Regions from separate parts of the Microbacterium azadirachtae genome, predicted to be linked through region 2. Evidence: predicted binding sites of a transcription regulator. Region 2 holds the regulator's gene; the other holds the start of a gene.
What was found. The regulator LexA, encoded in region 2, represses DNA repair genes until DNA is damaged. The targets are predictions, from matches to a motif close to TCGAACANNTGTTCGA.
Positions count from the first base shown of each region.

Region 1 (14,054 bases), 840 kb from region 2:
ATGCCGAAGTGGCGGTCGCAGAGCGCGGCGACCTGCTCCACGCCCAACTCGAGGGATCCGTCGGGATCGGCGACGATGACGAAGTCGTTGCCGGTACCGTGCCCCTTGGTGAATGCGACCATGCGTCGATTCTAGGGTGGCGCGCCTCTGCGCCGGCCGCGGCCGCCCGGGCGCCGATGTGCACTGCTCACGGCGGATCCGCCGGGAGCAGATCCGCTCGCGCCGCCGTGCCGGGCGGGGCGAGGCTTCCGTCATGACCGATGACATGCCCCGCAACCTCTTCGACGCCGATACGCGCCGCATGCTGTTCGCGCGACGGGTGCTCGTGCTCGACGGAGTGCTCGACGACGACAACGGCGTGCTGCTGATGACCCAGCTGCTCGCCCTCGCCGCCGAGGACCCGCACGCCGACATCACCCTCTGGATCCACTCGCCGGGCGGATCCGTGCCCGCGATGCTCGCGATCCGCGATCTCATGCGCACCGTCCCCTGCGATGTCGCGACCGTCGCGTTCGGCCTGGCCTGCAGCGCCGGACAGTTCCTGCTCTCGGCCGGCACCCAGGGCAAGCGGCGGGCCCTCCCGCACAGCCGCATCCTGCTGCACCAGGGCTCCGCGGGGATCGGCGGCACCGCCGTCGACGTCGAGCTGCAGGCAGCGGATCTGCGGCACACGCGCGACACCGTGCTCGGGCTCATCGCCGACGACACCGGTCAGCCGCTCGAGCGCGTCTTCGAGGACTCCCTGCACGACCGCTGGTACAGCGCCGAAGAGGCGCTCGCCTACGGCTTCGTCGACGAGATCGTCTCCGCGTTCGCCGACGTGCTGCCGCCCCTCACCCGCCGCAGCATCGGCCTGACCGCAGAAGGAGCCTGACATGGCCTCGTTCCTCGTCCCGAACGTGATCGCGACGTCGCCGCGCGGCGACCGCGTGCTCGACGTCTACTCGCATCTGCTCGCCGAGCGGGTGATCTACCTCGGCACCCCGCTGGACGCGGACGTCGCGAACGTGCTCGTCGCGCAGCTGCTGCACCTGGACTCGACCGGAAGCGACCGCGACATCCAGCTGTACATCAACTGCGAGGGCGGGGATCCCAGCGCGATGCTCGCCGTGTACGACACGATGCGCTTCATCCGGTCGGACGTCGCGACGTTCTGCGTCGGCCAGGCCGTGGCCGTCGGCGCCGTGCTGCTCGCCGCCGGGGCGGCGGGCAAGCGCGCGGCGCTCCCGCATGCCCGGGTGATCCTGCACCAGCCCGCCGCGCAGGGACGCGGCACCATCCCGGACCTCATCCTGCAGGCAGACGAGGTCGTACGGGTGCGCGACAGCCTCGAGCAGATCCTCGTCGCCCACACCGGGCAGAGCGCGGAGCGACTGCGCACCGACACCGACCGGGATCTGGTGCTGACGGCCGATGGAGCCCGCGAGTACGGCCTCGTCGATCAGGTGGTCGAGCAGGCGCCGCCCGAGCGGCACGTGCCGCGGGAGGCGGGCGATCGGGCTCAGGCCGCGAGCGCGTAGAACGTGCGGGCCGGCTGCGCCGCCGCACGGACCGGCGCAGCCGTCCCCGCGGCGATGCGCTCGGCCACCCCGAGCGTGAGGTCGAGCAGCGTCAGCTCGAGCGCCCCGGACACGGCGGCGAGCATCTCGCTCGACGGCTCCTTGCGCCCGCGCTCCATCTCGGACAGGTACTGCGGCGAGACGCCCGCGCGCTGCGCCGTCTCGGCGAGGGTCTCGCCGCGGTCCGCTCGCGCATCGCGCAGCAGCTCCCCCACCACCGTGCGCCAGAGCCGCTCCGGCTCGGCGCCGCGCGGGGTGCGCTTCTGGTCCTCGGAGGTGCGGTCGATGCGGGGGATCTCGGGGGTGGCGGTCATGGCGCCATGCTAGGCACCGCCGCCGCGATGCCGCGAGCGGATCCGCTCTGAGCAGAATCCCGCGGTCACCCGGGAAAGATGGGTGAGTTCACCGATGCCGCACGGCTCCTCGGGCGCTGGAATCGAGGAGCGGAACGACTCCGCACACTCACGGAAGGAGACGCTCATGGCGCTCTACATGGATGTCCACACGCTCGACGGCCCGGTCACGATGGCGGATGTCGCCGCCGCGCACGCCGCAGATCTGGCCACGCAGGACCAGCACGGCGTGCACTACCTGCGCTACTGGGTGGACGAGTCGGCGGGCAAGATCTTCTGCCTCGTCGACGCGCCCGATGCAGAGGCCGCGAACACCGTGCACCGGGAGGCGCACGGCCTCGTCGCCGACGAGATCCATCTCGTCAACGAGGGCGTCTGAGCGGTTGAATGGGAGCGTGCTCGTCGAACGGGATGATCTCCTCGCCGAGCTCGTCACCGATCTCGACGACGCGCTCGCGGGATCCGGTCGCGTCATCCTCCTGGGCGGCGAGGCCGGAGTGGGCAAGACCGCCCTGGTCCGCGCGCTCGCCCGGATGGCCGAGCCGCGCGGTCGGGTGCGGATCGGCGGCGCCGACAACATCACGACACCGGGCGCGCTCGGCGCGTTCCAGGACGCGGTGCCGGAGATCGCGGAGTCCGTCGCCGCGGGCGGGGACCGGATCCGGCTGTTCCGGCGGCTCCGCGATCTGATCGCCGCCACGCCGGGCCTGCTCGTGCTCGAGGACCTGCACTGGGCCGACGAGGCGACCCTCGACGCGCTCCGCTTCCTCGCACGGCGCATCGAGCCGGTTCCCGTGCTGCTGGTCGCCACCTTCCGGCATGACGAGATCACGGCTCGGCATCCGCTCACCGCTCTGCTCGGCGATCTCGCCACCGCGACCGAGGTGCGGCGGCTGCTCGTGCCGCCTCTGACGGTCGAGGGGGTCGCGCGGCTTGTCGCCGCTGCGGGCGACGCCGTCGATCCGACCGCGCTGCACCTGCGCACCGGAGGGAACGCGTTCTTCGTGACCGAGAGCCTGGCCGTCCGCGGCGTCGCACTGCCGACCTCGGTCAGCGACGCGATCCTCGCCCGGGTCGCCCGCCTGACGCCCGCGGCACAGGACGTGGCTGCCGCGGCGGCGATCCTGGGCGCAGGTGCCGATGCCGAGCTGCTCCGCCCGCATCGGCGCACAGGACCTGGACGCCGTCGACGAGTGCGCGGACGCCGGAGTGCTGATCGAGGTCGACGGCACCCTGGGCTTCCGCCACGAGCTGGCCCGTGAAGCCGTCGAGCAGAGCCTCTCGGCTGTGCACCGCCGCCAGCTGCACGGCCGTGCGCTGCGCGCCCTCGCCGAACGGAGCCCTGAGGACCATCGCACCCTGGCGCATCACGCGGCGGGCTGCGGGGATGAGGCCGCGGCCGTCGCCCACGCGGTCGCCGCGGCGGAGAAGGCCGCGCACGGGAGCGCCCATCGCGAGGCGGCGGAGCACTACCGGCTCGCGCTGCGGCACTGCAGCGTGACGACGCGACGCGCCGCGCTGTTCGTGGCCCTCTCCTATGAGTGCTATCTGACCGATCAGCTGCCCGAGGCGCTCACAGCAAGGCAGCAGGCTCTCGAACTGCACGAGCTCATCGGCGACGCTCTGCGCCGCGGCGACGATGAGCGGTGGCTCTCCCGCCTCTCGTGGTTCTCCGGGCACGGGGACGACGCGCAGCGCTACGGACTCCGGGCCGTGGTCACCCTGGAACAGCTCCCGCCGAGTGTCGAGCTCGCCTGGGCGTACAGCAACTACGCACAGTTGCGGATGCTCGCCGAGGAGCCGGATGAGGTCGAGCGGTGGGGTCGCAAGGCACTGGAGCTCGCCCGCGCGCTCGGCAGCGCGGACGTCGAGAGCCACGCCCTCAACAACCTCGGCACGGCCGAGCTCCAGTCCGGCCGAGTGACGCAGGGGCGGCAGGATCTGAACCGCAGCCTCGACATCGCCCGTGCCGCAGACCTGCCGGAGCACGTGGCCCGCGCGTACACGAATCTCGGATCCTCGGCGGTGCTGCAGAAGCGCTTCGCGGACGCGCATGAGGCGCTCGGGGCGGGAATCGCCTTCTGCGAGGACCGCGACCTGGACTCCTGGGCGTGCTACATGGCGGCCTGCCTCAGTCTCGCCCTCGCCGATCAGGGACGCTTCGATGAGGCGCTGGCCGCGGCCGACCCGCTGCTGGAGCACATCGGGACGGCGCCGGTCTCCCTCATGCCGGCAGCGGGCGCGGCAGCCCGGGTGCTGGCGCGCCGCGGAGACGACGCGACGCCGAGGCTGGACCTCGCCCTGCGACTTGCCCGCGAGGCGGGCGAGCTGCAGCGCCTCGCCCCGGCGGTGTGCGCCGCCGCCGAGCACGCCTGGCTGTCCGGTGATCCCGGCGCCATCGGGGAGCTGACGGAGTCGACCTGGGCGCTCGCTCTCGCGCATGACGAGGAGTGGGCTGCGGGCGAGCTCGCGTGGTGGCGCATGCTCGGCGGGGCGTCGCATGCGGGCGCTCGGCGGATGGCGGAGCCGTTCGCGCTCATGCTCGTCGGCGATCGGCGGGCGATCGGCATGTGGACCGAACGCGACTGCCCGATCTGGGCCGCGTACGCCGCGATGCTCGATCCCGACGCATCGGTCGCCGACCAGGCCGTGCGCGCACTCGACGGGATCGGTGCCGCCGCGGCGATCGAGGCTCTTCTGCGCACCCGGCGCGAACACGGCCTCGTCCTCCCCCGCCGCCCTCGGGCACAGGCGCGCGGCAATCCGGCGCAGCTCACGGCACGGGAGCTGGAGGTGCTCGGCCTGCTCGGAGAAGGCCTCTCGACCCCCGAGATCGCCGAGCGCCTGATCCTGTCACGACGCACCGTGGAGCATCACATCGCGGCGGTGCTCCGCAAGCTGGGCGAGCCGACCCGAGGCCGCGCCGTCGCGGCGGCGACCCGGCAGGGACTGCTGCCGGTGTGAAGGCCGGATGATCCGCCCGCGCGCGGATCAGACGTCGTGGATCAGACGCTTGCCGGTATTGCCCACCTCGAAGCGCTCGTAGCCGAGCGCGTCGTAGAAGCCCAGCACCCGTTCGTTCCCCGCCCGGACCATGAGCTGCACCTTGGGGCATCCCATCGCGAGGAGAAGCCGCTCGGCCTCGGTGACGAGGGCACGGCCGATGCCGGTACCGCGGAGGTCCGAGGCGCTCGCCAGGTAGTACAGCCAGCCGCGGTGCCCGTCGTAGCCCGCCATCACGGATCCCACGATGCGCTCCGCGCCGCGTGAGAGGTCCTCCGCGACCAGGAAGAGCTCCGGCTGCACGGCGAGCTTGCGTTCGATGTCGGCGCGAGGGTCGTTCCACGGCCGGGTGAGGCCGGCGTCCTCCCACAGCGCGACGACCGCATCCGTGTCGCGCCGCTCGAACGCCCGGATTCCGAATCCGTCAGCCATTCCCGTTCCCCTCCACGATGGCGTCGATGTCGATCGGCGCGAGGGCGTCGAACCACTCCGCCTCGGCGTATCTGCGGAACCACGACACCTGACGCCGCGCATAGCGGCGGGTCAGGGCCTGCGTCTCGGCGATCGCCTCGTGCTCGGTGAGCGCTCCCTCGAGCTGCGCGAGCGCCTGCGCGTAGCCGATCGCGCGTCGTGCGGTGGTCCCGTTCTCGAGCCCTTCGCCACGCAGCCGCTCGACCTCGGCGAGCATGCCCTGCTCCCACATCCGCTCGACGCGGCGATCGAGACGCTCGACCAGCCGGTCCCGCTCGACTCCGAGCGCGAGCACCCGCGAGTCCGCACGCCAGAGCACGGGACGCTCCGGAAGTGCGGCGCCGTGCGTGCGCTCGCCCTGGGCGAGCACCTCGAGAGCCCGCACGATCCGCCGCCCGTTCCGGGGGTCGATCCGCGCCGCGGTCTCCGGGTCCTGGTCCTGGAGACGGGCCAGGAGCGGGCCCGCACCCCGCTCCTCCAGCTCCGCCTCGAGCCGCGAGCGGAGGTCGGGATCCCGCGGCGGGAACCGGAAGTCGTAGAGCACGCTGGACACGTAGAGCCCGGAACCGCCCACGAGGATCGCCTCCGCACCGCGGGACAGGATCTCGCTGATCGCCGCGCGCGCCTTCGGCTGGTACCAGGCCACGGCGGCGTCGGCGCTCACTTCGAGCGCGTCGAACAGATGGTGCGGGACGCCGCGTCGCTCGTGCTCGGCGAGCTTCGCGGTGCCGATGTCCATGCCCCGATACAGCTGCATCGCGTCGGCGTTCACGACCTCCGCGCGACGACCGCGTGCGGCCAGCGCCCCTGCGAGATCGAGCGAGAGGTCGCTCTTGCCGGTGCCCGTGGCGCCCACGATCACCCAGAGCCGCGGCGCGGTCATGCCGGGCGCTTCGGAGACCTCGGAGGCCGGCCCGGCCCCCTCCCCGGTCACACGCCGACGCGGAGCGTCGGCAGGCCGAGGGAGACCGCGCGGGGCTTCCCGTCGGCGACCGGGGCCGGCACCGCGCACGACTCGGACTGGGCACGGTCCCACGCGTCGCCGCCGCGCGTGCGCCGGATCCGCAGCGGTGCGCCGTCCGGCGTGTCCGCAAGCAGGTGGAAGGGCGCGGCGTGCGTGATCGTCACCGTCACCACGTCGCCCGGACGGGGCCTGTCCGATCCTTCCGGCAACTCGAAATGCACCAGGCGGTTGTCCTGCGCACGCCCGGTGAGACGGTGGGTCTCCGCGTCCTTCTTGCCCTCGCCGACGGAGACCAGCACCTCGACCTCGCGGCCGAGCTGCTTCTGGTTCTCCTCGAGCGAGATGCGCTCCTGGAGCGCGATCAACCGGTCGTAGCGCGCCTGCACGACCTCCTTGGGAACCTGGTCCTCCATGGTCGCGGCGGGCGTGCCCTCGCGGATCGAGTACTGGAAGGTGAACGCGCTCGCGAAGCGGGCCTGCTCGACGACGCGCATCGTGTCCTCGAAGTCCTCCTCGGTCTCGCCCGGGAAGCCGACGATGATGTCGGTGGAGATCGCGGCGTGCGGGATCTTCGCACGCACGCGGTCGAGGATGCCGAGGAACCGGTCGCTGCGGTACGAGCGACGCATCGCGCGCAGGATCCGGTCACTGCCGGACTGCAGCGGCATGTGCAGCTGCGGCATCACGTTCGCCGTCTCCGCCATCGCGTCGATGACGTCGTCGGTGAACGCGGCCGGGTGCGGGCTGGTGAAGCGGATCCGCTCCAGCCCCTCGATCTCCCCCGCCGCGCGGAGCAGCTTGCCGAACGCCTGCCGATCGCCGAACTCCACGCCGTAGGAGTTCACGTTCTGCCCGAGCAGCGTGACCTCGATCGCCCCGTCCTCGACGAGCAGGCGGATCTCGTTCAGGATGTCGCCCGGACGGCGGTCCTTCTCCTTGCCGCGCAGGCTCGGCACGATGCAGAAGGTGCACGTGTTGTTGCAGCCGACCGAGATCGACACCCAGCCGCTGTGGGCCGAGTCGCGACGGGTCGGCAGCGTGGACGGGAACACCTCGAGTGACTCGAGGATCTCGAGCTCGGCCTCGCCGTTGTGGCGGGCGCGCTCCAGGAGCCCGGGGAGCGAGCCCATGTTGTGGGTGCCGAAGACCACGTCGACCCACGGCGCCTTGTCGAGCACGGCCTGCTTGTCCATCTGCGCGAGGCAGCCGCCGACAGCGATCTGCATGCCGGCATGCTTGTCCTTGCGACTCTTCAGGTGACCCAGCGTGCCGTAGAGCTTGCCGGCCGCGTTGTCGCGCACCGCGCACGTGTTGATGATGACGATGTCCGCCTCGTCGTCGGCCTCAGCGCGGACGTAGCCTGCGCTCTCCAGCGATCCGGACAGACGCTCGGAGTCGTGCACGTTCATCTGGCAGCCGAAGGTGCGCACCTCGTAGGTGCGCGGGCGCCCGCCCTCGTCGATCGCCGCATCGGAGGGCGCGATGATCGTGGGCTCGGAGAGGGGAATGGTCATAGTGCCTGCCATTCTACTTTCGCCTGGTGGGAATCGATCCGTCTCACGCGGCGACGAGCGCTTGATCTCCCGTGGGCGCCCTACGTCAGCTCTCCTCGAACCGCACGCGTCCCGTGCCGCTGCCGCGCTGCGTCTCGCGCCACGCCGTGCGCGCGGCGGTCAGCGCCACGCTCCCGCCATAGCCGCGCCGGGACAGCTGCCCCACGAGACGGCGGATCGCCGTGTCCTCGTCGTAGCGGCGGAGGCCCGACATCTTCGATCGGGCGTACTCGAGAGCGCGCTCCGCATCGTCGTCCTCCAGAACGGACAGTGCCGCGTCCGCGATCTCACGCGGGATGCCGCGCTGGCTGAGCGTGCGCGAGATCGCGACGCGGCCCTGGCCCTTCCGCTCCGATCCCGATGTCACCAGCAGCTCGGCGAGCGAGGCGTCGTCGAGATAGCCTCGGCGCTCGAACTCCGCGACGATGTCGTCGCGCTGTGCGGACGGGACACCGTGCTCGCGCAGTACGTCGCCGGCCTCGCGGCTGGAGAGCTGCTTGCCTCGGAGCCGGCGCACCAGCACCTCGGTCGCATCCGCGATCGGAACCGCGGATTCCTCGCCGTGGTCGTCTCGCGGCGCGACGGCCCGAAGGCCACTCCGTCCGTGCGGCGCAGTCGACCGCTCACCGGCAGCGAGTGCCGCCGCCGCAGGGTGCCGCGGCCCGGGGCCCTGTCGCTCCGCAGCGGACTCCTCCGCCCACGTCGAGCGCCATTCCTCCGTGGTGGAGGGTGTCCCGGAACGGTCGGCTGCGAGACTGCGCCGAGCCGCTCCGGATGCCCCCTGTCCGCCGAAGAGAGGGATCACGGGGGCGAGCCGCTGGTCGTCGGACGACGCCCCGCCCCCGTCATCGCTCACAGCTCACCCCGGTTGCTGAGCTCCGTCGAAGCATGATCAGGCCGGACGACGCTGAGCCAGTTCGTCGGCTGCGGCGGCCGGAGCCGCTGCGCCGCCGATGCCGAGCTTCTGCTTGATCTGCGTCTCGATGGTCTCGGCGATGTCAGGATTCTTCAGCAGGAAGTTGCGGGCGTTCTCCTTGCCCTGCCCGAGCTGGTCACCGTCGTAGGTGTACCAGGCACCGGACTTCTTCACGATGCCGTGGTCGACGCCGAAGTCGATCAGGCTGCCCTCCCGCGAGATGCCGGTGCCGTACAGGATGTCGAACTCGGCCTGCTTGAAGGGCGGCGCCATCTTGTTCTTGACGACCTTGACGCGGGTACGGTTTCCGACCGCCTCCGCGCCGTCCTTCAGCGTCTCGATGCGGCGGATGTCGAGGCGGACGGAGGCGTAGAACTTGAGCGCCTTACCGCCGGCGGTGGTCTCGGGCGAGCCGAAGAACACGCCGATCTTCTCGCGCAGCTGGTTGATGAAGATCGCCGTGGTCTTGGTCTGGTTCAGCCCACCGGTCAGCTTGCGGAGGGCCTGCGACATGAGGCGGGCCTGAAGGCCGACGTGCGAGTCGCCCATCTCGCCCTCGATCTCGGCGCGCGGCACGAGAGCCGCGACGGAGTCGATCACGACGAGATCGATCGCGCCGGAGCGGATCAGCATGTCGGCGATCTCGAGCGCCTGCTCTCCCGTGTCCGGCTGGGACACGAGCAGCTGGTCGATGTCGACGCCGAGCTTCTTCGCGTAGTCGGGGTCGAGCGCGTGCTCCGCGTCCACGAACGCGGCGATGCCGCCGGCGCGCTGCACGTTGGCGATCGCATGCAGCGTCAGCGTCGTCTTACCCGAGGACTCCGGGCCGTAGATCTCGATGATGCGGCCGCGCGGCAGTCCGCCGACGCCGAGAGCGACGTCGAGAGCGATCGAACCGGTCGGGATGACCTCGACGGGAGCGCGCTCGTCGCTGCCCAGTCGCATGACCGAGCCCTTTCCGAACTGCTTGTCGATCTGGGCGAGTGCCGATTCCAGGGCCTTCTCGCGGTCTGCGGGTGAGGGCATGACGTGCTCCTTCGTGCTCGTGAACTGCCGCCTGTAGGCTGTCGCGGCCGCCCCGGCTGGGGCGAGCTCTCCGACAAGGCGCATGGCTCAGTGGCCATATCGAACACGGTAGGAGGGGCCACCGACATCGCGTCGGAGTCTCGCCGATCCGTGCAGATCCTGATCACGAAACCATCTGTGCAGGACGATACGCCCATTTCGAACATGTCTTCGACGACACGCCGATACGCAGAAGAAGTCGATCGAACACCGGGAGCCCGAGCGAAGGACTCAGCGCGGCTTCGGCTCGAGCCGTCCCACGCCGTGACGCCGCGACTCCGGCACATCGGTCTCGGCGCACAGCGCCAGCCAGACCTCGCGCGGAGGAACACCCGCCTCCATGGCCTGCGCGGCCGTCCGGCCGCCCACAGCGGACAGCACGAGATCCGCCACCAGGGCAGCACCGCGCGACCCGAACTCCGCATCGACCGCTCGGAGGAACTCGCTTCGCCGCATCCCGGTCAGCGGGCCTCTGCCGGATGACGGACAGGGATGATGCGGATTGCTCCCTGCTCGGGCGACTTTCGCATCAGCGCAGCGAGAGCTCGGACTCGACCGAGGCCACCAGCTCGTCGGGAACGACGTCCGGGATGACCTGCAGACCCTCGAGCACGGCGATGCGATCGCCGACCTCGCGCATGATCGTGGAGATGGGCACATCGAGCGCCTCGGCGACCGAGGCGAGGATCTCGCTGGAGGCCTCCTTCTGACCACGCTCGACCTCGCTGAGGTATCCGAGAGCGACGGACGCCTTGCCGGCGACCTGACGGAGGGTGCGACCCTTCTGCAGACGGAAGTCCCGCAGCACGTCGCCGATCTCCTGTCGTACGAGAATCATCGGGACCTCCTCTCCCCCATCGCCCCGGCGAATCCGCCGGATCGGATGGTCAGTCTAACCCGACCTGTCGTGTTCGACACTAGTGTTTCGTCCTGTGCATTGAATGTGAGCACACTCGACTCAACTTCACCCACGGGCACTCTATTCCCCGCCGTCGTGGACGGGCGCGTCGCGCGCCGGCTCGAGGCCCGCGATCACCTCCAGGAGAAAGACGAGGGAGGCTTCCACCGTCGCCGCCCTGATCGCGGCGCGGTCTCCAGAGAATAGGAACGCGCGGCTCAGCGAGCGGTCCCCCACGCTCACGCCGATGTGCACCGTCCCGACCGGCTGGCCGCCCTGCGGCGTGGGGCCGGCCACGCCGGTCGTGGCTACGCCTGCGTCCGCGATGCGCCCCTCGACCGCCAGCGCCGAACGCGCACCGAGAGCCATCTGCCGCGCCACTTCCGGGTCGACAGGTCCTCTCCGGGCGAGCACGTCGGAGTCGACGCCGAGCACCGACGCCTTGAGCGGCGTCGCGTAGGCGACGACCGCGCCGTTCAGCGCATCGGACGCCCCGGGAACCGCCACGAGAGCCGCGGACAGCGCACCGCCCGTGAGGGACTCCGCCACGGCCAGCGTCATTCCCCGCTCGCGGAGCGCGTCGAGCACGGCCGCGGCCTGCGGCGTCGCTCCGTCCATCACGCGCCGGCGTCGCGTGCCGCACGCGATCCGCGCACCTGGGCGACGATGTAGTCGATGCCGCTGAGGATCGTCAGCACGAGCGCCGCGATCATCAGTACGGTCGTGGTGATCGTCCAGGCCGGAAGACCGATCCACTGATGCAGGGGCAGCAGCGCCCAGGACAGGGCGATCGCCTGCACGGTCGTCTTGACCTTTCCCATCCAGGCGGCGGCGACGACGTGCTCCTTGACGAGGGTGAAGCGGTGGATCGTGATCCCCCACTCCCGCACCAGGATGATCAGCACCAGCCACCACCACACCTCGCCGAGGATGGCCAGGCCGATGAAACCGGCTCCGGTGAGCAGCTTGTCGGCGATCGGGTCCCAGAGCTTGCCGAAGTCGCTGACCAGGTCGTACCGGCGGGCGAGATAGCCGTCCACCCAGTCCGTCGAGATCGCCAGGATGAAGAGGCCTGCAGCGACCCAGCGCAATGCCGGATGGGTCGCTCCGTCCGTGCCGCCGAGCAGCAGAAGGACGAAGAAGACGATCGCAAGCGGGATGCGCGCGATCGTGATCGCGTTCGGCAGCTGCCGCGGAATGGCCATCAGTCGCGCCCCGTCAGACCCCAGGCGTCCTCATCCGGCTCGGCCTCGACCTCCGGGAGCCCGCGGTACTGCACCTCCAGGGGGTCCTCGCCGTAACGGTCCGCCTCGTATCCCGACGACGCCGGTACCGGATCGGCCGGACGGGGAGGCAGCGCGGCGGCCGGAGCCGCGGGAGCCGCGGGCGCGGACGGGACGTCCTCGCCGCGCAGCCGCGCCAGCACGCCGGGCAGCTGCTCCGGCGTGACGAGCACGTCGCGCGCCTTCGAGCCCTCGGACGGACCGACGATCTCGCGGGACTCGAGCAGATCCATGAGGCGCCCTGCCTTGGCGAAGCCGACACGCAGCTTGCGCTGCAGCATCGACGTCGACCCGAACTGGGACGAGACGATGAGCTCGGCGGCCGCGAGCAGGAGCTCCAGGTCGTCGCCGATGTCCTCGTCGACCTCTTTCTTCTTGCCCTCGACCGCTTCGGCGACATCGGGCCGGTACTCCGGACGGGCCTGGCCGGTGACGTGCTTCACGACCGCGTCGATCTCGCTCTCATCGACCCACGCGCCCTGCAGGCGGAAGGGCTTGGAGGAGCCCATCGGCGAGAACAGCGCGTCGCCCTGCCCGATCAGCTTGTCGGCTCCCGGGCTGTCCAGGATCACGCGGCTGTCGGTGACGCTCGTCACGGCGAACGCGAGGCGCGACGGCACGTTGGCCTTGATCAGACCGGTGACGACGTCGACGCTGGGCCGCTGCGTGGCGAGCACGAGGTGGATGCCGCTCGCGCGGGCGAGCTGGGTGATGCGCACGATCGAATCCTCGACGTCCCGTGGGGCGACCATCATCAGATCGGCGAGCTCGTCGACCACGACGAGGAGGTACGGGTACGGCTTGAGCACGCGCTCGCTGCCCGGCGGCACTTCGACCTCACCGGCGCGCACCGCGCGGTTGAAGTCGTCGATATGACGGAACCCGAACGACGCCAGGTCGTCGTACCGCATGTCCATCTCCTTCACGACCCACTGCAGCGCCTCGGCCGCCTTCTTCGGGTTCGTGATGATGGGGGTGATCAGGTGCGGCACGCCGGCGTAGCTCGTGAGCTCCACGCGCTTCGGGTCGATGAGCACCATGCGCACATCCGCGGGACGCGCGCGCATCAGCAGGCTCGTGATCATCGAGTTCACGAAGCTGGACTTACCGGATCCGGTGGATCCGGCGACGAGCAGGTGCGGCATCTTGGCCAGGTTCGCGACGACGAAGTTGCCGCCGACGTCCTTGCCGACGCCGATCGTGAGCGGGTGCGTGCTCTTCTGCGCGGCCGCCGAGCGCAGCACGTCGCCGAGGGCCACGGTCTCGCGGTCCGCGTTCGGGATCTCGATGCCGATCGCGCTCTTGCCCGGGATCGGCGAGAGGATCCGCACGTCGTTCGACGCGACCGCGTACGCGAAGTTGTTGCTCAGCTGCAGGATCTTCTCGACCTTGACGCCGTGGCCGACCTCGACCTCGTACTGCGTTACCGTCGGGCCGCGCGAGAAGCCGGTGACCTTCGCGTCGACGTTGAACTGGGTGAGCACGTTGGTGATCTGCTCGACCACCCGGTCGTTCGCCTCCGAGCGCGCGACGGACGGCGGGCCCGCCTTCAGCGCTCCCGGCGACGGCAGGATGTAGGGCGCGACGGGCGCCTGCAGCCCGTCCTTCCCGGGGCCGTCGGTGCCGAAGCCGTCGAAGCCCGCGAGCTCGAGCTCCCCGGTGTCGCCGTCGTCCAGGAGGGCCGTCGACTGCTGCTCGGCCAGGGAGTCGGCCACGGCGCGCACGTCGGTGAGGATCTCGGTGGCGGCGTCGTACGGATCGTCGTCCTTGATGACGGCCTGGTCGTACGCGGTCGCCTGCGCGAGCGTGGGGACGTCGTCCTGCGCCGTGAGCAGCTCGGTGAGGTCCTGCGAGCCGACCCTGTCGTCCGGATCCTCCTCGCGTCCCGTCTTGTTGCGCCGCCACCAGGGCAGCACATCGGGATCGTCGACCTTGTCGGCGTCGTCGACCGACGCCTCCTCGGCCGCGGCGGGTTTCGGCGCGCGCTCC
Region 1 is NZ_CP099706.1:2,142,219-2,156,272, forward strand. It holds gene dapF (diaminopimelate epimerase) at 1-122, opposite strand, end outside; gene NFX31_RS10245 (ClpP family protease) at 254-874, shown strand; gene NFX31_RS10250 (ClpP family protease) at 876-1,520, shown strand; gene NFX31_RS10255 (helix-turn-helix domain-containing protein) at 1,502-1,873, opposite strand; gene NFX31_RS10260 (DUF4242 domain-containing protein) at 2,040-2,291, shown strand; gene NFX31_RS10265 (AAA family ATPase) at 2,308-3,174, shown strand; gene NFX31_RS10270 (LuxR C-terminal-related transcriptional regulator) at 3,698-4,876, shown strand; gene NFX31_RS10275 (GNAT family acetyltransferase) at 4,904-5,347, opposite strand; gene miaA (tRNA (adenosine(37)-N6)-dimethylallyltransferase MiaA) at 5,340-6,269, opposite strand; gene miaB (tRNA (N6-isopentenyl adenosine(37)-C2)-methylthiotransferase MiaB) at 6,317-7,864, opposite strand; gene NFX31_RS10290 (regulatory protein RecX) at 7,950-8,420, opposite strand; gene recA (recombinase RecA) at 8,796-9,845, opposite strand; gene NFX31_RS10300 (DUF3046 domain-containing protein) at 10,116-10,340, opposite strand; gene NFX31_RS10305 (helix-turn-helix domain-containing protein) at 10,414-10,722, opposite strand; gene NFX31_RS10310 (CinA family protein) at 10,864-11,400, opposite strand; gene pgsA (CDP-diacylglycerol--glycerol-3-phosphate 3-phosphatidyltransferase) at 11,400-11,987, opposite strand; gene NFX31_RS10320 (DNA translocase FtsK) at 11,987-14,054, opposite strand, start outside.
Region 1: a site for LexA is predicted at 10,044-10,059, ahead of recA (recombinase RecA). Genes of this name have one in related genera too.

Region 2 (14,054 bases):
GAGGCGTTCAGCGCGAACTCCTGCTGCCGCGACACCACGCGCTCGATCTCCTCGGCCATCCGGTTGAAGAGCAGGATCATGCGGTGCAGCTCGGGAGGTCCCGTGTCGTCGGCGATCCTCGCCTCCATGTCGCCGCGTTCGATGGCCTCCATCGCCTCGTCCACGCGCCGCACCGGCCGCAGCACCCACCCGGCCAGGCGTACCACCACGAGCAGGCCGAAGCCGATCGCGAGCACGCTCACGATTCCGAGCAGGATCCACTGCCGCACGATCTCGGCACGCGGAGCGTCCACGCTCGCCGACATGATCACGGCGCCGATCACGTCTCCGCCGTCGAAGATCGGCTCCACGAGCGACTGCTCGGAGAACTGCCAGGGCAGCAGCACCGGCTCCGGAAGGTCGCTGCGGCGGCCGGACAGCGCCAGCTGCACCTTGTCGGCGGTGGCCTGGTCCCACAGCTCCGTGTCCGCCTGCTGCGGCGACCAGGACCGGCCCGAGCGGTCGACCACGACCACCTGCGTGCCGTAGAGCTCGTGGTACCGGCGCAGCTCGCCGTCCAGCACCTCGGCGCTCCCCGACAGCAGCGCCTGCCGCGCACTCGTCACGAACGTGCCGATGTCGCCGATCTGCTGCGTGTAGAACGACTGCTGGACGCTGCGCGACGCCGCCCAGCCGTAGGCACCGCCGAGCAGGAGCAGCACCGCCGCCAGCGGCACGAGGAAGACGATGAACAGGCGCCGGCGCACGGCTCAGAGTCCCGTCAGGCGGTATCCGACGCCGCGCACGGTCTCGATGAGCGCGGGCCGGCCGAGCTTGCGGCGGATCGAGGCGACGTGCACCTCGAGCGAGCGCGCGAAGCTCTGCCAGTCGGTGTTCCACACCTCGCGGATGAGCCGCTCCCTCGGCACCGCGACACCGGGGTAGCGCGCCAGCACCGCGACGATGTCGAACTCCTTGCGGGTGAGCTCGACCTGTTCGCCGTCGACCAGCACGCGACGGGCGACCAGGTCGATCCGCACCCCGTCGATGTCGATGCCGACCGGACCGACCTCCCCCGGGATGGCCTGGGTCCTGCGAGTCACCGCCTCGATCCGGGCGAGCAGCTCCTGCACGTCGTAGGGCTTCACCAGAAAGTCGTCCGCCCCGGCGCGGAGCCCGCGGATGCGCTCGTGCACCTGGCTGCGCGCCGTGGCGATGAGGATCGGCACGCCGCTGACCGCGCGGATCCGGCGGCACAGATCGATGCCGTCGACGTCGGGGAGGCCCAGATCCAGGATCACCGCCTCGGTGTCGGTTCCGAGCATCTCGAGCGCGGCGCGCCCGTCGCCCGCTCGCTCGACCGCGTAGCCGGCGCGGCCGAGGAAGCCGGCGAGGGCATCGGCCACGCGTTCGTCGTCTTCGACGATGAGGATCTTCATACCGGACGCAGGTCTCCTGCCCTAGGCGCGTTGCGCGAAAGCACTCTCGTAGAGGCAGACGCTCGCCGCCGTCGCCAGGTTGAGGGATTCGGCCCGTCCGAAGATGGGCAGCCGCAGCGCGCGGTCCGCCAGCGCCAGGGCCTCGTCCTCGAGTCCGCGCGCCTCGTTGCCGAACAGCCACGCCGTGGGACGCGCGAGGGCGCCCTCGGCGCGCGCCGCGAGCAGGTCGTCGCCCTTCACGTCCGCGGCGACCACCTGGAGCCCGGCCTCGTGCGCGCGGGAGACGACATCGGCGAGGTCGCCGCCGACCGAGACCGGCAGGTGGAACAGGGATCCGGTCGTCGAGCGGACGACCTTCGGGTTGTAGAGGTCGACGGTGCGACCGGTGAGCACGACCGCGTCGGCGCCCGTGGCATCGGCGGCGCGGATGATCGTGCCGAGGTTGCCCGGATCGCGCACCTCCTCGCAGATCGCGACGAGCCGCGGCGCGGCCGCGAAGATGTCGCGCACCGAGGTCGGCGTCTGCCGGGCGACGGCCACGACCCCCTGCGGGGTCACGGTGTCGGCCATCGCGGCGAGTACGAACTCGGTCACGTACTCGAGACGCACGTCCGCCTGGGCCGCCGCGTGGCGCAGATCGCTGTGCCTGTCCCAGGCGGCGGGCGTCGCGAAGAGCTCGACGATCGCATCCGGCCGGTAGGACAGCGCCTCGCGGACGGCCTGAGGTCCCTCCAGCAGGAACAGGCCGGTCTCGGTGCGGGCACTGCGCTTGGTGAGCTTGGCGACGGCGCGCACGCGCGGGGATCGAGGGTTCTCCAGCACGGTCACAGTCTACGGATACCGGGCGGGTGCGACGACGGGGCGCCACCCCGAAGGATGACGCCCCGTGCGGTGCTCGGTCGCTGAGCCTGTCGAGCCGCGCTTACGCAGCCGACTTGGGCGCGTTGACGTCCGCCGGCAGAGCCTTGCGGGCCGTCTCGACGAGAGCGGCGAACGTCGCCGGCTCGTTCACCGCGAGCTCGGCGAGCATGCGGCGGTCGACCTGGACGCCGGCGAGACCGAGGCCCTGGATGAAGCGGTTGTACGTGATGCCGTTCTGGCGGGCAGCGGCGTTGATGCGCTGGATCCACAGACGACGGAAGTCGCCCTTGCGCTTGCGACGGTCGCGGTACGCGTAGACGAGGGAGTGGGTGACCTGCTCCTTCGCCTTGCGGTACAGGCGCGAGCGCTGGCCACGGTAACCCGAGGCGCGCTCGAGGATGACGCGGCGCTTCTTCTGAGCGTTGACGGCGCGCTTGACTCTAGCCATTTTCGTGTGTTCCTATTCGTGCGTTCGGGCGCGTCAGCGGCCGAGGAGCTTCTTGGCGACCTTGGTGTCTGCCTTCGACAGCACCTCGTCCTGGTTCAGGCGGCGGGTGCGACGGCTCGACTTCAGCTCGAGGTTGTGGCGCATCCCGGCCTGCTGCTTCTTCAGCTTGCCGCTGCCGGTGATCTTGAAGCGCTTCTTGGCACCCGAGTGGGTCTTCTGCTTCGGCATCTTCTCTTCCTTCGTATGGCGCCCAGCTGGGCGACAGGGTTCTGCCCGCATGCTGCGGGAGGTCTGTGTGGGGCTACGGGATCCGGTGGATCACTCGGCCGGGGCGGCCGGCGCGGCCGGCTCGGCCGGCGCCTTGGCGTCGCGCGCGGCCTGCTTGTTCGCCGCACGCACCGCGTTCTGCTCGGCCTTCGCCTCGGACTTGTTCTTCAGCGGGGCGATCACCATGACCATGTTGCGTCCGTCGATGGTGGGGTTGGACTCCACCGTTCCGAACTCCGCGACGTCCTCTGCGAACTTGCGGAGCAGCCGGACGCCCTGCTCGGGGCGGGACTGCTCACGACCACGGAACAGGATCATGGCCTTCACCTTGTCGCCGGACTTGAGGAAGCCCTCGGCGCGCTTGAGCTTGGTCGTGTAGTCGTGCGCCTCGATCTTCAGACGGAAGCGCACCTCCTTGAGGATGGTGTTCGCCTGGTTGCGGCGAGCTTCCTTCGCCTTCTGCGCAGCCTCGTACTTGAACTTGCCGTAGTCCATGATCTTGACCACGGGAGGCTTCGAGTTCGGGGCGACCTCGACGAGATCGAGGTCGGCTTCCTGCGCAAGACGCAGCGCCGCCTCGATACGGACGACGCCGATCTGCTCACCCGCGGGGCCGACGAGGCGGACCTCGGGGACGCGGATGCGCTCATTGGTGCGGGGATCGCTGATGCGGACTCCTTAGACGATGGTTTCGGCCACCGTGATCCGGACGGATCACGGGCGAAAGCGGAATCGTCCCACCCGCCGACACTCAGACGTCGGCGGCACCCTGACCCGTCGTGCAGCTCTCGCTGCGCGACGGCTACCGACGTGAATCGGCGGAGTGCTGGACCCGGTAGCCTTGAGCGGCAAGCGCGGGTGGGAAGTGAATCCTCTTTCGTGCCGGGACATAAGCCCCGGAGCCCGCAAGAGTCTATCAGAAGGCAAGACCTTCGGAAAGCCGGCACAGTGAGCATTCCCGCGCCCGACGGCCACGAGCACGTCTCCCCCACCTCCGCGAACGACGACGGCGCCGTGAGCGCCGCGCGCGACATCGCCGACGTCGCGGCCGTCGAGGTGATCACGACCGCCGCCGTGCACCTGCTCAGCGCCGCCGCCGTCAAGGTCGGCCTCGCCGATGACCCGGAGGCCCAGAAGGACCTGGACGAGGCGCGCAAGCTGATCAACGCGCTGGCCGGCCTCATCACCGCCGCCGCTCCGGAGATCAGCGACATGCACGCGCGCTCCCTGCGCGACGGGCTGCGCTCGGTCCAGCTCGCGTTCCGCGAGGCGTCCGTCATCCCCGACCCGATCGGTCAGGGTCCGGGCGAGAAGTGGACCGGTCCGGTCAGCTGAGCGCGCGCGACGCGGCCGCGCCCGCCGGGGTGCGACCGCGTCGCCCGGACCCGGCGACGTGACGCGGATCAGGCGCTCGCGCGCAGCCGCACGGTGAGCGAGTCGACGAGCACCGCGATGCGGTCATCCGCGGCCCAGCGCTGGGCCAGTCGGGCCAGCACGGCGTCGAGGGTCTCGCGGTCCAGCCCTTCGACGAGCTCGAGGGTGACGACGAGCTCCGGGCCGCGCAGTCGCGCCTCCGGATCCCCGGCGGACACCGCCACGTCGATCACGGCGAGCTCGCTGCCCACGCTCTCCTGGAGACCGGCGTAGACCTCGGGCGAGAGGAAGCTCGGCTCCCAGTGCTGCCCCTGGGCGACCGCCCACACCGCGGGCCGCCGCAGCACGAACTCGGTCTCGGATCCGGGATCGAGCACGATCAGCTCCGCGTCGCCGGACGAGGCGGAGAGCGCGACGCGGGCGGCCTCGACCGGGATCGGCCGTGCGATCGGATCCCACGAGCGCATGGTGTCGACGCTCGTGAACGCGGGCTGCACGGTGCGCCCATCGGGTGCGGCGACCGTCACGAGCGACAACTCCTGGGTCTTGTCGACGGCGAGCCCCGAGGGAGCGACCCCCTCCTCGCCCTTCTCCGCGACGAGGGGCACGAGCACGCGGGCGGCGCGGAACGCGTCGACCACCTCCGACTGCGAGCCCTCGCCGGCGCGGAAGCGCGTCAGAGCCGCCGAGAGCGCAGGGTCGGCCGACCCGTCATCCGCCGCTCGCGTGTTCTCCTGGAAGGAGCGCCCCGCCCACGGGACGCCGGCGGAGTCCGCCGCGCCCGCGTGATCGCCGTGGTCGCAGGCTGCGGACGGACGATCAGGATCCGGCGACATCCAGGGCCTCGGCCAGGGTGAACGCACCCGCATACAGTGCCTTGCCGACGATCGCGCCCTCGACGCCCAGCGGCACGAGCTCGCGCAGCGCCGCGATGTCGTCGAGGTTGGCGATCCCGCCCGACGCCACGACAGGCTTCGGGGTGCGCGCGGTGATCTCGCGGAGGAGTTCGAGGTTCGGGCCCTTGAGGGTTCCGTCCTTGGTGACGTCGGTGACGACGTAACGACTGCAGCCGGCGTCCTCGAGACGGTCGAGCACCGTCCAGAGGTCGCCGCCCTCCTTCGTCCAGCCGCGGGCGGCGAGCGTCGTGCCACGCACGTCGAGGCCGACCGCGACGGCGTCGCCGTAGCGCGCGATCACGTCGGCGGCCCATTCGGGGTTCTCGAGTGCAGCGGTGCCGAGGTTGATCCTGGCCGCACCGGACTCCATCGCCGCCTCGAGGCTGGCGTCGTCGCGGATCCCGCCGGAGAGCTCCACGTTGACGCTGCGGAACTGCTTGATCACGCGACGCAGGATCGGCGCGTTGCTGCCGCGTCCGAAGGCGGCGTCGAGGTCGACGAGGTGGATCCACTCCGCCCCCTGGTCGACCCACTCGGCAGCGGCGTCGATCGGGTCGCCGTAGCTGGTCTCGCTTCCGGCCTCGCCCTGGGTCAGGCGCACGGCCTGTCCTCCGGCTACGTCGACGGCCGGGAGCAGGGTCAGGGAGGGGGACTGCGCGAACTCGTTCATGTCGTCCTTCGGGTCACGATGCGCCGGCCCGCTGCGGGCGCGGCACGAGAGAAGAGAGTAGTCCGGGCGTCGACGGGGCACCAATCCCCCGCCGTCGCACGGCCCGGGTGTTCAGAGCGTCGAGATCCAGTTGCGCAGCAGCTGGATGCCGGCCTCTCCGGACTTCTCCGGGTGGAACTGCGTCGCCGAGAGCGGGCCGTTCTCCACCGCGGCGAGGAAGCGGGAGCCGTGCTCGGCCCAGGTCAGCCTCGGCTGCGGGAACGGCGGGATGACGTCGAGCTCCCACGACTGCGCGGCGAACGAATGCACGAAGTAGAACCGCTCGTGCTCGATGCCGCGGAACAGCACGCTGCCCGCATCGGGCTCGACGGTGTTCCAGCCCATGTGCGGCAGCACCGGGGCGTCGAGCTCGGTGACGACGCCGGGCCATTCACCGAGGCCGTCGACCTCCGCGCCGCGTTCCACTCCCCCTGCGAACAGCACCTGCATGCCGACGCAGATGCCCAGCACGGGGCGCCCGCCGGCCAGGCGGCGCTCGATGATCTCGTCGCCGTGGTGTGCGGCCAGGGCCTCACGGACCGCGGCGAAGGCACCCACGCCCGGCACCACGAGGCCGTCCGCTTCGAGCGCCGCGGTGCGGTCGCCCGTGAGCTCGGCGTCCGCGCCGGCGCGGATCAGGGCCTTCACCGCGGAGTGCACGTTGCCGGAGCCGTAGTCGAACACGGCCACGGTGGGGCGGCGCCCCTCGGCGGCGGCGGTCACAGTGCGCCCTTGGTCGAGGGCACCCCGACCACCAGCGGATCGAGCGCCTTGGCCTGGCGGAACGCCCGCGCGAACGCCTTGAACTCGGCCTCCGCGATGTGGTGCGGGTCGCGTCCGCTGATCACGCGCACGTGCACGGTGAGCGCGGCGTTGTAAGCGATCGCCTCGAAGACGTGCCGCACCAGGGATCCGGTGAAGTGACCGCCGATGAGGTGGTGCTCGTAGCCGGCGGGCTCGCCCTCGTGCACGAGGTACGGGCGTCCGGAGATGTCGACGACGGCCTGCACGAGCGCCTCGTCCAGCGGGACGAGCGCGTCGCCGTAGCGGGAGATGCCGGACTTGTCTCCGAGCGCCTCCCGGATCGCCTGTCCGAGCACGATCGCGACGTCCTCGACGGTGTGGTGCGCGTCGATGTGGGTGTCCCCCGAGGCGCGGACCGTGAGGTCGGTCAGCGAGTGCTTCGCGAACGCCGTGAGGAGGTGGTCGAAGAACGGCACCGAGGTGTCGATGTGGCTCTGCCCGGTGCCGTCGAGGTTCAGCTCGAGCTCGATCGTCGACTCGGACGTGGAGCGGGTGCGGCGGGCGGTGCGAGCGGTCATGAGGCCGATCCTATCGAGGCGAGCGCGTCCAGGAACGCGGTGGTCTCGGCCTCGGTGCCGGCCGTGACGCGGAGGTGGTTCGGGATCCCGACGTCGCGGATCAGCACGCCCTTGTCGTAGAGGGCGCGCCACGTCGCGGCGGGATCGGCGACCCCGCCGAACAGCACGAAGTTCGACCAGGAGCGGTGCGGCGCGTACCCCAGGGCCTCCAGGGTCGCCGTGATCCGATCCCGCTGAGCCACGATCTCATCGACCATCGCCAGCATGGTCGGTGCGTTGCGCAGCGCCGCGACGGCGGCCGCCTGCGTGAGAGCGCTCAGGTGGTACGGCAGGCGGACAAGCCGGAGCGCGTCGATGAAGGCGGGATCGGCGGCGAGATATCCGACGCGCGCGCCGGCGAAGGCGAAGGCCTTGCTCATGGTGCGCGAGACGGCGAGCCGCGGGCGGCCCTCGAGCAGCGTGAGGGCGGAGGGCGAGTCACGCGGGGCGAACTCCTGGTACGCCTCGTCGACGATCACGATCCCCCGGGCGGCCTCGTAGACCGCTTCGATCACGTCGAGCGGAAGGGGCGTGCCCGTGGGGTTGTTCGGCGCGCACAGCAGGATCACGTCGGGATCGTGCCGGCGTACCTGGGAGACCGCCTCGTCGACCGTGATCTCGTAATCCGGGTGCCGGGTGCCCGCGACCCAGGTCGCGCCGGTCCCCTGCGCGAGCAGCGGATACATCGAGTAGGTCGGGGCGAACCCGAAGACCGTGCGACCGGGGCCCGCGAACGCCTGAAGGATGTGCTGCAGCACCTCGTTGGAGCCGTTGCCCGCCCAGATGTTCGATGCGTCGAGATCGTGCCCGAGGTAGCCGGCGAAGGCCCGCCGAAGCTCGGTGAACTCGCGATCCGGGTAGCGGTTGACATCGCGCAGTGCGACGGCGATGTCGTCGAGGATGTCGCTGGCGACGTGCTCGGGCACCGGATGCGTGTTCTCGTTCACGTTGAGCGCCACGGGAAGCGGTGCCTGCGGTGCGCCGTACGGGCGCAGACCGCGGAGATCGTCACGGAGGGGTAAGTCGTCGAGCGAGACAGTCACCCTGCCATGCTAGGCGGCTCCGCTGTGCGCCGAGCACAGATGTCAGCGGTTGCTGAGCTCCGTCGAAGCACCGTTGCTGAGCTCCGTCGAAGCACGGTTGCTGAGCTCCTTGCGGGGGCTCAGCGGCCGGTGGCACCGTACCGGGCCGGGATCGCCAGGTGCTGACCGACTTCGATCACGCCGCCGTCGACCATGTTCAGCTTGGAGATCTCCGCGACCACGTCGCGCGGGTCGGCGTCGGGAGCGACCTCGCCGGCGATCGACCACAGCGTGTCGCCCGGCTGCACCGTGACGGTCGCGAAGCCGTCGCCCGCCGTGTGCTCGCCCGAGGCGAGGGCCGATCCGCCGCTGAGAGCCGCGAACGCGATCGCACCAGCGACAGGCAGCGCCACCAGCGCAGCCAGCACGCGTCGTCCGCGCGGGGTGATCCGCAGGCGCGTGGCGGTGACCGGACCGGCGAAGGTGATGCTGCTCATGGTGCTTCTCCTCTGTGTGGTGCGGGTCCGCCTCTCCCCGGATCCCGATCCTCTGTGTGACGATCTGGGGATCCGGGCCTCTGGAGAGGCGAACCTACGTTCCGAAACTACTTTCGAGTTCGAACATCTGTCAAGCGTTCTTCGAAATTCGGTTCACCCACTTCGCCGACACGCTCGAACAGATCTACCGATTCCGCCCCGATCTCGGATACGGTTTCGATACGAAGACCCCATCACGGACCACCGACATTCGAATCGCCGCCCGCGAGATCGGCTCGTTCGACCGGATCCGCGGGGCACGACGCACACGAAGGAGATGGCATGAGCGACGGCGCGACCCCCGGCTCCGAGGCCCCGCGGACGCGGCGCCGCAAGAGCCTCAGTGCGAAGCAGATGGCGATCCTCGAGGTCATCCAGACCTCGATCGCCCGGTACGGATACCCGCCGAGCATGCGCGAGATCGGCGACGCCGTCGGCCTCAAGTCCCTGAGCAGCGTGACCCATCAGCTCGGCCAGCTCGAGCTGAGCGGCTACCTCCGCCGCGATGCGGGCAAGACGCGCGCCATGGAGGTGCTGATCGACCTGCCAGGCACCTCCACGGAGAACCCCGCCGACACGACGCCCTCCGTGGGCGACGCCGCGCTGGTGCCGCTCGTGGGCCGGATCGCGGCCGGAGTCCCCATCACCGCGGAGCAGCAGGTCGAGGAGATCTTCCCGCTCCCCCGCCAGCTGGTCGGCAAGGGCGAGCTGTTCATGCTCAAGGTCTCCGGCGAGTCGATGATCGACGCGGCGATCTGCGACGGCGACTGGGTGGTCGTGCGCTCCCAGGGCACCGCGGAGAACGGCGAGATCGTCGCCGCCATGCTCGACGGCGAGGCCACGGTGAAGACCTTCCGGCGCCGCGACGGTCACGTGTGGCTGCTGCCCCGCAACAGCGCGTTCGAGCCCATCCTCGGCGACGACGCCACCGTGCTCGGCAAGGTCGTCGCGGTGCTGCGCGCCGTCTGACGCCCTCCCTCACGACGAAGCCCTCCCGGAGCGGATCCGGGAGGGCTTCGTCTTTTTTCGCTCAGACGGCGACCGAGACGTCCTCACGGACGCGACGGGTCGCCTCCACGATGTTGCGCAGCGACGCGTTGGTCTCCTCGTAGCCGCGCGTCTTCAGACCGCAGTCCGGGTTGACCCAGAGCTGGCGCGTCGGGATCTCGGCGACCGCGCGGCGCAGGAGCGTCTCGACCTCCGCGGTCTCCGGCACGCGCGGCGAGTGGATGTCGTAGACGCCCGGGCCGATGCCGTGGTCGAAGCCGGCCGCGGCGATGTCGGTCACGACCTCCATGCGGCTGCGCGCGGCCTCGATCGAGGTCACGTCGGCGTCGAGGGCGCGGATCGCGTCGATGACGACGCCGAACTCCGAGTAGCAGAGGTGCGTGTGCACCTGGGTCGCGGTCTCGGCGCCCGCGGTGGAGAGCCGGAACGAGGCGACGGACCAATCCAGGTACGCGGGCTGGTCGGCCTTCTTGAGCGGCAGCAGCTCGCGCAGGGCGGGCTCGTCGACCTGGATCACGCCGATCCCGGCGGCCTCGAGGTCGGCGATCTCGTCGCGCAGCGCCAGCGCCACCTGGTTCGCCGTCTCGGCCAGGGGCTGGTCGTCGCGGACGAACGACCACGCGAGGATCGTCACCGGGCCGGTCAGCATGCCCTTCATCGGCTTCGCGGTGAGCGACTGGGCGTACTGCGACCAGGCGACCGTGATCGGAGCGGGACGCGACACGTCGCCCCAGAGGATGGACGGACGCGTGGCGCGGGATCCGTAGGACTGCACCCAGCCGTTCTCGGTGACGTCGAACCCGTCGAGGTTCTCGGCGAAGTACTGGACCATGTCGTTGCGCTCGGGCTCGCCGTGCACGAGCACGTCCAGCCCCAGCTCCTCCTGCAGCGCGACGACGCGGCCGATCTCGTCACGGAGGAAGCCGTCGTACTCCTCCGCCGTGATCTCGCCCTTCGTGAACTGCGCGCGCGCTCGGCGGATCTCGCCGGTCTGCGGGAAGGATCCGATCGTGGTGAGCGGCAGCGCCGGCAGATCCAGGGCGATCGACTGCGCCGCCACGCGGGCGTCGTAGTCGCCGCGGGTGAAGTCGGCCTCGGTCAGCGCCGCGGTGCGCGCACGGACGGCATCGACCCGCACGCCCGGGGCGCTCAGACGGTCGGCCAGGGCGGCCGAGGCGGCGTCGAGCTCGGCGCCGATCGTGGCACGCCCCTCGGCGAGACCGCGGGCGAGCGTCGTGATCTGCGCGACCTTCTGGTCGGCGAACGCGAGCCAGCTCACCAGGCGGGCGTCGAGTTTGGACTCGTCCTCGACGTCGTGCGGCACGTGCTGCAGCGAGGTCGAGGTCGCGGCGGAGACTCCGGCCGCCCCGAGGCCTCGCAGTACCTCGAGGGTGTCGAACGCCGCGGCGAGGTCGCCCCGCCAGATGTTGTGGCCGTCGATAACACCGCCGACGAGCACCTTGTCCGCAAGGCCGGGAACGGCCGCGGGCACGGTGCCGCGGACGAGGTCGAGACCGATCGCCTCGATCGGCGCGGCGGCCAGCACGGAGAGGTTGGCATCGAGGGCGGCATAGGGCGCCGCGACGAAGATCGCGGGGCGCTCGGCCAGTCCGCCGAGGACTGCGTAGGCGCGCGCCGCGGCGGCGCCCAGCTCCGCGACGGAAGCCGGCAGCGACTCGCTCACGAGGGCGGGCTCGTCCAGCTGCACCCACTCGGCACCCGCGGCCTTGAGCGCACCGAGCAGCTCCGCGTAGACCGGCACGAGGTCGTCGAGCCGGGACAGCGGGTCGAAGCCCTCCGGCGCCTCGTCTGCGGCCTTGGCCAGCGCGAGGAACGTGACAGGGCCGACGACCACGGGACGGGTGCGGAAGCCGGCGTCCGCCGCCTCCTGCACCTGGCGCACGATCCGGTCGCTGGAGAGCGAGAACACGGTTTCCGGACCGATCTCCGGCACGAGGTAGTGATAGTTCGTGTCGAACCACTTCGTCATCTCGAGCGGGGCGCGATCGCCCTCGCCGCGTGCGATCGTGAAGTACGCGGGCAGCCCGATCGTGCCGTCCTCGGCGCGCAGGTCCTCGAAGCGCGCCGGGATCGCGCCCACGGTCACGGCGGCGTCGAGCACCTGGTCGTAGTACGAGAACGACTCGGGGATCGCGGAGTCGCTCCGGCCCAGCCCCTGTGCGGCGAGACGCTCGCGCGTGGCGGCGCGCAGCTCGGCGGCGGTGCGCTCGAGTTCGGTCTCGTCGATCCGTCCGGCCCAGAACGCCTCGACGGCCTTCTTGAGCTCGCGGCGGCGGCCGATGCGGGGGTAGCCCAGAACGGTGCCCTCGGGGAATGCGGTCATGACGGTCCTCTCTGACGGAAGGGGGAAGATGCGGCTCAGCGCCGGCCTGTGGGCACCGCGGGTCGCCGGTCGACATGGCGGGACGCCGGAGGCGCCGCGTCGAGCACCCTTGCTTCCTCGAGCACGTCGAGCACGGTGCGGTGCTGGTTGAACGCGTACAGGTGCACGCCGGGTGCGCCGCCGTCGACGAGCTCGCGCACGAGCGCGGCCGCCTGGGCGACGCCGATCTCGGTGCGCCCCTCGGTGGTCGGCTCGACCTCGAGGGCGATCGACAGCTCGGCCGGGAGCTCCTCACCGCTGAGCTCCAGCACGCGACGGAGCCGGGCGGGCGAGGTGATCGGCATGATGCCGGGCAGGATCGGGATCGTGACGCCGGCACGACGCGCGCGCTCGACGAAGGCGAAGTAGTCGTCGGGGTGGAAGAAGAGCTGGGTGATCGCGAGGGTGGCCCCCGCCGCCTGCTTCGCGAGCAGCGCGTCGATGTCCTGATTGCGATACGTGGAGCGCGGGTGCCCGTTCGGGTAGGCGGCCACGGCGATGTTCACCTTGCGACGCGGCGTGACCTGCACCGCCCCGGGAACGCCGGGGATCGGCCTCTCCTGATACGGCGCACGCTCCGCCTGTGCGCGGTCGATCAGCTGCACCAGCTGTGCCGAGCTCTCCAGATCCCCCAGGAACGGCTCGCTCTCACCCAGCGGCGGATCGCCGCGGAGCGCGAGGAAGCTGAGGATCCCGGCGTCGAGGAACTCCCGGATCAACCGGGACGCGCCCGCATAGGTGCTGCCGACGCAGGTGAGGTGCGCGAGCGGCTCGACCGCGGTCTGCTCGCGGATGTAGCGCAGCACGTCCAGCGACCGGCCGCCCACGGAGCCGCCGGCACCGTAGGTCACCGAGATGAAGCGCGGCGACACGGAGGCCAGCTGCTGGATCGTCTCGTGAAGCGCCTCGACCGGCGCGGGGGTGCGCGGCGGGTACAGCTCGAAGGAGATCGGCACGCGCGGCGAGACGGCCCCGGTCGGGGCGAACGGCGGCACGTCGAAGGACATCTCTCTCCAGCATCGGGGCGGTCCCCCCACGCTAGGCGGCGCCGGGGTCGCACGCATTCTCTGTTTCACCATGTGTCGGGTCCCGGTTCCGCCCCTGTCGGGTCCCGCCGTGCCGGGTCGGCGCGGCTCGCCGACGACCGGCTCTTCTAGGCTCGAGACATGAGCGCTGCATACGGTTCCTGGCCCTCCCCGCTGTCCGCCGCCGCCCTCGCCGCGGCCGGCATCCGGATCGACGGCGCGCAGTACGCCGCGGGCGGCATCTGGTGGAGCGAGTCGGTGCCTGCCGAGCGCGGACGCATGCGCGTGCTCCGGCAGGATGCGGACGGACCGGCTCAGGAGGTGCTCCCCGCTCCCTGGAACGCGCGCTCGCGCGTGCACGAGTACGGAGGCGGCGCGTGGACGGTGGCCGACGACGGGACGCTGTTCTTCGTGGACGGCGACGACCAGCGCGTGCACCGATGGGATCCGGGCGCCGACGTCCCGGTGCCGCTGACCGCCGCCGGCGCGCAGTACGGCGGCCTGCGCCTGCAGCAGGGGCGCCTCTTCGCGGTCCGGGAGGATCTGCGCCCGACACCCCACGAGCGGGCGATCGCCGAGATCCCCGTCGACGGCTCGGCGGCGGATGACGACGCCGCGGTCCGCCGGATCCGCTCCGGCAGCGGCTTCTTCGCCCATCCAGCGCTCTCCCCGGACGGCACCCGGCTCGCGGTCGTCGAGTGGGGCGAGACGCGCATGCCGTGGGAGGCGGCGATCGGGGTCGTCGC
Region 2 is NZ_CP099706.1:1,298,337-1,312,390, reverse strand. It holds gene NFX31_RS06220 (HAMP domain-containing sensor histidine kinase) at 1-746, opposite strand, end outside; gene NFX31_RS06215 (response regulator transcription factor) at 750-1,418, opposite strand; gene NFX31_RS06210 (TrmH family RNA methyltransferase) at 1,440-2,240, opposite strand; gene rplT (50S ribosomal protein L20) at 2,341-2,727, opposite strand; gene rpmI (50S ribosomal protein L35) at 2,761-2,955, opposite strand; gene infC (translation initiation factor IF-3) at 3,046-3,636, opposite strand; gene NFX31_RS06190 (DUF1844 domain-containing protein) at 3,949-4,329, shown strand; gene NFX31_RS06185 (SseB family protein) at 4,398-5,204, opposite strand; gene priA (bifunctional 1-(5-phosphoribosyl)-5-((5-phosphoribosylamino)methylideneamino)imidazole-4-carboxamide isomerase/phosphoribosylanthranilate isomerase PriA) at 5,188-5,934, opposite strand; gene hisH (imidazole glycerol phosphate synthase subunit HisH) at 6,046-6,696, opposite strand; gene hisB (imidazoleglycerol-phosphate dehydratase HisB) at 6,693-7,295, opposite strand; gene NFX31_RS06165 (histidinol-phosphate transaminase) at 7,292-8,377, opposite strand; gene NFX31_RS06160 (LysM peptidoglycan-binding domain-containing protein) at 8,497-8,853, opposite strand; gene lexA (transcriptional repressor LexA) at 9,175-9,861, shown strand; gene metE (5-methyltetrahydropteroyltriglutamate--homocysteine S-methyltransferase) at 9,923-12,244, opposite strand; gene NFX31_RS06145 (methylenetetrahydrofolate reductase) at 12,280-13,290, opposite strand; gene NFX31_RS06140 (alpha/beta hydrolase family protein) at 13,450-14,054, shown strand, end outside.